Regions from separate parts of the Arthrobacter sedimenti genome, predicted to be linked through region 1. Evidence: riboswitches for the same ligand, from Rfam matches in the RefSeq annotation. Region 1 holds a riboswitch; the other holds the start of a gene.

The links. Region 1 has a riboswitch for S-adenosylmethionine ahead of ACFO0G_RS15905 (cobalamin-independent methionine synthase II family protein). Riboswitches for the same ligand answer to the same signal wherever they lie in the genome.
Region 2: linked by a shared signal. The riboswitch ahead of ACFO0G_RS07170 (bifunctional o-acetylhomoserine/o-acetylserine sulfhydrylase) and the one ahead of ACFO0G_RS15905 (cobalamin-independent methionine synthase II family protein) in region 1 are both predicted to bind S-adenosylmethionine.

The regions. Positions count from the first base shown of each region.
Region 1 covers NZ_JBHSDQ010000007.1:96,587-100,748, reverse strand. Annotated here, with positions in the region: gene ACFO0G_RS15915 (adenylosuccinate synthase) at 1-794, opposite strand, end outside; gene ACFO0G_RS15910 (M14 family zinc carboxypeptidase) at 1,031-2,095, opposite strand; SAM riboswitch class I at 2,327-2,431, shown strand; gene ACFO0G_RS15905 (cobalamin-independent methionine synthase II family protein) at 2,445-3,653, shown strand; gene ACFO0G_RS15900 (uracil-DNA glycosylase family protein) at 3,857-4,162, shown strand, end outside.
Region 2 covers NZ_JBHSDQ010000002.1:425,684-429,845, forward strand. Annotated here, with positions in the region: gene ACFO0G_RS07160 (HNH endonuclease signature motif containing protein) at 1-1,327, opposite strand, end outside; gene ACFO0G_RS07165 (VOC family protein) at 1,804-2,442, opposite strand; SAM riboswitch class IV at 2,594-2,708, shown strand; gene ACFO0G_RS07170 (bifunctional o-acetylhomoserine/o-acetylserine sulfhydrylase) at 2,753-4,069, shown strand.

The DNA.
Region 1 (4,162 bases):
ATGATGCCGATGGAGCGCGAGATCCGGGTGGGCCCGATGCCGGAGCCAACCGATGCGCCGCCTGCGGTGGGGTTGGAGGAGGTGACGAACGGGTAGGTGCCATGGTCCACATCGAGGAACGTCGCCTGGCCGCCTTCCATGAGGACCACCTTGCCTTCGTCCAGGGCGGAGTTCAGGACCAGGGTGCTGTCGATGACCAGCGGGCGGAGCCGCTCGGCGAAGGACAGGAAGTACTCCACGATCTCGTCAACCACCACGCTGCGGCGGTTGTAGACCTTGACCAGGAGTTCGTTCTTCTGGCGCAGCGAGCCTTCCACCTTCTGGCGGAGGATGGATTCGTCAAAGACGTCCTGGACGCGGATGCCCAACCGGGCAACTTTGTCCATGTAGGCGGGGCCGATGCCGCGGCCCGTGGTGCCGATGGCACGCTTGCCGAGGAATCGCTCGGTCACCTTGTCCAGGACCTGGTGGTACGGGGCCACCAGGTGGGCGTTGGCGGAGACGCGCAGCCTGGACGTGTCGGCGCCACGGGCCTGCAGGCCGTCGATTTCCTGGAAGAGTGCCTCGAGGTTCACAACGCAGCCGTTGCCGATGATGGGAACGGCATTGGGGCTGAGAATGCCTGCCGGCAGCAGCTTGAGTTCGTACTTTTCACCGCCCACGACGACGGTGTGCCCGGCGTTGTTGCCGCCGTTGGGCTTGACGACGTAGTCAACACGGCCGCCCAGCAAATCGGTGGCCTTGCCTTTTCCTTCGTCGCCCCACTGGGCTCCTACGATCACAATTGCTGGCATGGGATCCTCCCCCATTCGTTCGGGCTGCCCGGGTCCGGCCACCAGGTGGCAGGCCTATGCAGCGCCGTTCATGAGAATGCCCCGAACATACCGGCCTTCGCGCGGCCGCAGCACGGCACGGCGAAGGAAGAGTCCCGGGGCTCTTACCACCCAAGTTTAGCCGATGGGGCACTTTGTCCACCGTTTGGCCCGCCGCTGCCCTTCAGGCGTATAGGGCAGCGGCGGCCCTTGGCGCGCTATTCGTCGTCCGCCTCCCCGGCGGGCCGGGACGTCTGCTCGGCGAGGGTGTCCCAGAAGGAGGTGTCGGCGTCGGCAATGGAACCGTCCGCAATGGCGGCGGCGGTGGACGTCAGCGTGGTGACCGTCTGCTTGATCAGGTAGCCGTTGCTGCGCTGGCCCAGCGCGTAGCCGTCCAGGTAGTGGTCGGACATGCCGCGCATCTCGAAGAGCAAGGTGGCGATGCCGTATTCCACGGAGATGCCGTTGCGGCTGATGGTCTCGGCGCTGCCGCCCTGGTACTTGCCCAGGTGGCCCCAGCCGGTCGAGTCGACGTTGTTGAAGACCACGGCGCCCAGCTGCTTCGACTTTTCGACGACGGCGGGATCTGCGTTGGGAGTGGTGGGGTACAGGATGGAGCCGGAGACCAGCTTGCCGTCACGCTCGGCGCGGGTGCCCTGGTGGTGCAGGTCGATCATGTAGTCGATCCGGTACTTGCGCATCACGTTGTTGTGCAGCGCCTGGGTTTCCGGCTGGACCTTGGCCACGTGGTCGCGGTTCAGGTCCACGCCCTGGGCGTTGTAGCGGGTGAGGTGCCGGTCCCCCTTGGCGAGGTAGTTGTCCAGGGAGAAGTTGACGTCCCCCATGGCGCCATCCGCGTTAAGCATGGGCACCACCAGGATGTTCACGCCTTTGAGGATGTCCGCCGATTTGCCGGTGCCCAGGTGCTTGATGAACTCCATGGCGCCCTCGGTGGTGAGCTGTTCGTTGCCGTGCTGCTGGGTCAGGTAGAGGATGGTGGGCTTGGCCGGATCGGAAATGTACTTGACCAGGTGGATGTCGCGGCCCTTCACGGTCTGGCCGATGACTTCCAGTTCCATGGCGGGCTGCTTGGCGTCCTGGTCCTTCAGGAAGGAAACCATCTGGTCATAGGTGGCCAGTTTTGTTGTGGTGATCTGGCCGTTGCCGTCATAGCCGGGGCCTTCGCCCACTGCGATGGCCAGCGGCGCCGGTCCGGCCACGACGGCGAGCGCCAGGGCGCCGGAAAGGGCAAGGTTCCTGAAGGTTGCCAGGGATTTGTTCACGGTGAATGACCTCTTCTTTGGGTGCGATGCGCTTCGTGCGAGTGGGCAGTCAGCCATCGTTTCCCTCATTTGGCTGTGACAAGAGCCAACCAAGCTGGACAGAATCTGTCAATACGCTGGACGAAAGCTGTAAGTACGCCAACAGCACAGAAGAAGTAAGCGCCGGCATCTGGTGCGACACAAAGCGGACAGGACTTGCCCAGACCCGCGCTTCTCGCTTTAAGTGAGAGGGAACCATCCGGAGCGGCCGAGAGACCTGGCTCGATGACGCCGCAGCAACCACGGTCCAGCAGGAGTCCTGCTGGCCGAAGGTGCTACTGCCAGGACCGATGGAAAGAGAGATTCCAGCATGTCCCTGAACACCGACCACATCCGCGTCACCCACGCCGGTTCCCTCCCCCGCACCCCGGAACTCATCGCAGCAAATGCGGCCAAGGAAGCCGACGGCATCACCCCGGAATTCCTTGATCTCCTCGAGGCCTCGGTGGTGGACATTGTCCAGCGACAAAAAGACCTGGGCGTCGACATCGCCAACGACGGCGAGTACGGCCACACCATGTCCACTTCCGTGGACTACGGCGCTTGGTGGAACTACTCGTTTTCCCGACTCGGCGGCCTGGAACCGACCAACGTGGACCGCTGGGCCGACTCGCAAGTCCACCGCTCCTCGCCGGGCCACATCGTCCTGACCTCCTTTCCGGACCGCCGCGACCGGCAGAAGTTCAACGACGCCTATAGCGATCCGTCCTCGGGCATCCTCTCAAACCGCAAGTCGGTCACCCAGCCCAAGATCGCCGGGCCGCTGACGTACACGGGCCAGGACCTTGTGGCGTCGGACATCAGGAACCTGAAGACCGGGCTGGCCGCTGCGGGCCTCTCCGACGGTTTCGTGGCCTCGCTTTCCCCCGGCTCCTGCGCCCGGGTGGCCAATGAGTACTACAAGTCCGACGAGGAACTGGTCTACGCCTGTGCCGACGCCATGCGGGAGGAATACAAGGCGATCATCGACGCCGGACTCACCGTGCAGCTCGACGACCCGTCCCTGGCCGAGAGCTGGGACCAGATCAACCCCGAACCGTCGTTGGAGGACTACCTGAAGTTCATCCAATTGCGCGTCGAGGCTACCAATTGGGCCCTCCGGGACCTTCCGCAGGAGCAAATCCGGCTGCACGTCTGCTGGGGTTCCTGGCACGGCCCGCACACCACCGACATCCCGTTCGCAGACATCATCGGCTCCGTGCTGCAGGTCAACGCCGGCGCCTACTCCTTCGAGGCTGCCAACGTGCGCCACGAACACGAATGGCGGATCTGGGAGGACACCAAGCTCCCCGAAGGCAAGGTGATCATTCCGGGCGTCGTATCGCACGCCACAAACGTCGTGGAGCACCCGGACCTGGTGGCGGACCGCATCGTCCGTTTCGCCGACGTGGTGGGCCGGGAGAACGTCATTGCCTCCACCGACTGCGGCCTGGGCGGCCGCGTGCACCCGCAGATTGCCTTCGCCAAGCTGGAGGCGTTGGGCGAGGGTGCCCGCCGCGCCACCAACCGGCTCTGGTAAATACGCCTGCAGTCCGGGCGCCGGCTGTTCCTTCCATCACCGGAAAGGGGCAGCCGGCGTTTCGCTTCCCGGGGCTTGCTAAACTGGGGAAGGCCGGCGAGGTCCGGCCCACCCCAACCAACCGCTGCTGATGCGTTGCGCCTGCCCGCGCCCTCATCTGCCGGCGGCAGCAACGCCAATCCCCGCAGGAGAACCAGCACTTCATGACAGCCCTGGCCCCCGAAACATTCCACGAACAGCTCATGAGCCGCCGCTACGAACCCAGCGTGGCAGCCGTCAACGAACTGTGCGATTCCCTGCGGGAGACCAAGCCCGGAACCGTGGTCCCCTACGTGGATCCGATGCACGACGTTGAAGAATGCCGCATTGTCAGCCTCTACTCCAACATCGGTGAGGCGGATCCGTCCGGCTTCATCACCGCCGGCGACCAGGACGCCGCCACCCGTATGCTGGGCATCCAGTGGAAGCTGGGCCTGCGCCCCGAGTTCGTGATGCCGTGGAACGTCCAC
Region 2 (4,162 bases), on a different contig from region 1:
GGTCGGTTTCGTTGTCCGGAGTGCGGTTGGTGCAGCCGGGGAAGGTGCATTTGGCGTCGCGCATCCTGATCCAGCGTTTGATGGACTCGGTGAGCCGGTAGTTCCTCCTCCCGATCTCCAGCGGTGCCCCGTCCCTGGGGTCGACCAGGACCCGGTAGAAGGACTCCGCCCCGTCCGCGACGAGTTTGCGTGCCATCGAGGCCGGGATCGGTCCCACCCCGTCCAGTACTGCCGGCTCATCCGTCGCACCCAGCAGGGAGAGCACCGGCACCATGACCAGGACATCGGCCCGCGGGGCGGGTACCTTCCCGATCTCCCGGACGGGCCGCGAACCGGCAGCGGTGCCGGTCCCGTCGTCGTTACCGGTTCCTTCATCGTTGCTGACCGGCTCGGTTGCTGCAGCGGTGGTGTTGCGGTTGGTCTCCATGGCGTTGCCGGTGCTGAGGAGCAGTGATGCTGCGATGTCGGGGCGGAGTTGGGTGATGGTGCGTGGTTCGTTGGGGCCTTGGAGGCCGCGGGCGGTGGCGGTGGTGCGGTTCCAGATGGCGCAGGCGGTGTCGCCGGGGAGGTGGAGGGAGATCCAGGCCATGCCGTCGCGGTCGGGGGTGTATTCCATGCGCCGGTCGGCACAACCTTTGGTGTGGCGTCTTTCGATGGATTCGGGGTGGTGGCGTTCGCGCCAGCCACGGACCTTAGCCCGGAACCGGGAGGGGACGAGTTCACCCGGGGCTGCGCCGCGGGCGGCGTTGGGTGCGTCGGGGTCGAAGAAATGCGCCACCAACTTCACCGCGCCCTCAGGAGTTAGGCCTTCGGTTTCATCGACGATGACCTTCGCGTGCTGCCAGGACATGTCACCGGCGGCCAGGGCCTCGAAGACGGGTGGGAGGGAGCAAACCTTCCGGGACTGTTCCAGGAACGCCCCGGCGGCGGCGGAGCTGATGGTCAGGACTCCGGCGATTTCCTCCACTACGGACATCTCCGCGTAGGTGCGGTCGTGCAGGGACGCGTCCGGCGGTGTCATGGCCTGCTGAAACCCGACGGCCTCGGCTGAGTCCCGTGCCTTCATCGCGGACAGCCGCGCCTCCAGCCGGGCGATAACTTCGAGCCGTTCCAGCCGGATCTCATACCGCCGCTGCAACACATCAGCACCGGAACCAACAGCAGCAGCACCGGAACCAACAGCAGCAGCACCGGAACCAACAGCTGCACCCGAACCAACAGCAGTGCCGGAGGCCAGGAACCCATCCTCCCGGTCCAAGGCATCAAGAGCGGCCACGGAGGCATGAACGCCTTCCGCACCTGCCCCCACACCCCTGCTGATTCCCATACGAACATCGTCCCTCGAGGCACTGACATTCAAACCTGTCATGCAGACTTACGGCATGGACCGGCGCCCGGGGGCGCGCCAGTCTAGTACCGCGGTCGTACGTTTTCGCCGCGCATGTTCCTTTTCGAGCCCCATATACTCGTCGCGAAAAGGAATATGCGTGGCGCAGGAATATATGTGGTGCGAAAAGGAATAGATGCAGCGCCGGAGCGCGCCAGCCGGAGCACAAAGCCCGCCAGCCGCCGTCGTACGTTTTCTATGCGAAGGTTCCCTGCCGCAGCCCAGACGCCCGGCGCGCGCAAAGGAACATGCATGGCGCAGAAAAATCCGCGGCTCTGACCAGGCGAAAGCAGCCGCTGCTTAAATGAATTCGGCCGCCATGAGGTGGTGACGCCGTTGTCACCACCTCATGGCGGCCGAAGATTATCCGGGCATGGACCCGGCGCACTCATCTCCCAACAAGGGAAGCTGGAGCGTCAGAGAGTGACAGCCCCGTTGGCGGTTTCGAACGTGACCGACAGGATGCCCGGCGTCCCGTGAGGTGCGACCCACTCGACCGCAACGTCCTCAAGCGGCTTCTCCACCGGCTCACCCAGCCACTCGGTGACCCGGGAGGCGGAGCCTGCGATGGTCAGGCAGCTCATCTTGAGGCTGCTCTCGTAGGCGTTGGACGGGTGAAGTGAGGGATCACCCTCCCACTTGAGCATGTACGGGACCTGGGGATCGGCAATGAGGCCCAGGATGCCGATCTGCTTCCAGACCAGCTCGCGCCCGTCCGGGAACTTGCGGTTGCCGTTGACAGCGGAGCGGCCGAGGCGTTCCTCGAAAGGGGCGAGGTCGTCCACTTCGACGCACCAGCCCATCCAGCCGCCGCCTGCCGCGGATCGGGCCCTTACGGCCTGTCCAAACGGTGCCTTGTCCGATGCGGGGTGGTCCAGGACCTCCACAACCTCGAGGTACTTGTGACCGGCGAGCGGGATGATCATATTCCGGGTTCCGAACCGGGGGTGTACCCCGCCCTTCACTGCCTCAACGCCGAGGGCAGTTGCAATACGTTCGGTGGTGGCCGCGAGGCCGTCGTGTTCACAGGCGTAAGAGACGTGATCCATGCGCATGGCAACATCTTGGCACTTTGTGATGCGGCTCTCAGCTAAGGGTACCCTTACTGGATTTGCGCGCACTCAATGGCCATGGGGAGGCCGCCGAAAAGACCATGTTCGTCACAATCCTGTTCACAGCAACAACGCTGTTCCTAGACTTGGCGCAGGTCATGAGTGCCAGCGCCAAGCCCCGGCTCGCTGGCCGGCAACCCTCCATCCGCGGTGGGGTGCCCCGGGTGAAGACTTGGCTGTCCGGCAAGAGTCGGCAGCAAGCGCGGCCCGCACTGCCGGTGAGCATGCCGGGCCCATGTCAAAGGAGATTTGGATGTCCAACGGTTGGTCCTTCGAAACCCGCCAGATCCACGCCGGCCAGGAAGTGGACAGTGCCGCGGGAGCCCGTGCCCTGCCCATCTACCAGACCACGTCCTTCGTGTTCCCTACAGCCGAGAGCGCGGCAAACCGCTTCGCACTGTCCGAACTCGCGCCCATCTACACCCGCATCGGCAACCCGACGCAGGACGCAGTGGAACAGCGGATCGCCAGCCTCGAAGGTGGTTTGGCAGCGCTGCTGCTGAGTTCCGGCCAGGCCGCTGAAACGTTCGCGGTCCTGAATATCGCGGAGGCCGGCGACCACATCGTGGCCAGCCCCAGCCTCTACGGCGGAACCTATAACCTGTTCGCCCACACCCTGAAAAAGTTCGGCATCTCCGTCACGTTCGTGGAGGACCCCGACAACTTGGACCAGTGGCGCAACGCAGTCCAGCCCAACACCAAGCTCTTCTTCGGTGAAGTGGTCTCCAACCCCCGCCAGGACGTCCTGGACATCGAGGGCATCTCCGAAGTCGCCCACCAGGCCGGCGTGCCCCTCATCGTGGACAACACCCTCTCCACCCCGTACCTCATCCGCCCGCTGGAGTGGGGCGCGGACATCGTGATCCATTCCGCCACCAAGTACCTGGGCGGCCACGGCACAGCCATCGCCGGCGTGATCGTCGATTCCGGCAAGTTCGATTTCAGCAAGGACCCGGAACGGTTCCCAGGCTTCAACACCCCGGATCCCACCTACAACGGGCTGGTCTACGCCCGCGATCTGGGAGCCGATGGAGCGCTGGGGGCCAACTTCTCCTACATCCTCAAGGCGCGGGTCCAGCTCCTGCGCGACCTGGGCTCGGCGGTCTCGCCCTTCAACGCCTTCCTGATTTCCCAGGGCCTGGAGACTTTGAGCCTGCGGGTGGAGCGCCACGTTGCCAACGCCACGGAAGTGGCGCGCTGGCTTGAGGCAAGGCACGACGTCGAATCGGTCGCCTATGCCGGGCTGCCGTCCAGCCCCTGGTACGAGCGTGGCCGCAAGTACGGGCCCAAGGGGACGGGCGCCGTCGTCGCCTTCAACCTGGCCGGCGGAGCGGAGGCGGGCAAACGCTTCGTCGACGCCCTGGAGCTGCACTCCCATGTGGCCAACATCGGCGACGTGCGCTCCCTGGTCATCCACCCGGCGTCGACCACCCACAGCCAGCTCTCCCCGGAGCAGCAGGCTGTGGCCGGGGTGCACCCGGGACTCGTCAGGCTTTCCGTGGGGCTGGAACACATCGACGACATCCTCGCCGACCTGGAAGCGGGCTTCAGGGCTGCGAAGAGCGCCTAGACGGGCAAAGTACGACGCCGGGCCTCCGCTCGGGCGGTAAGACGGGGCGGGCAGCAAGCCGGGAAGTCACAACCAGTCACACTCTTGGCCTGG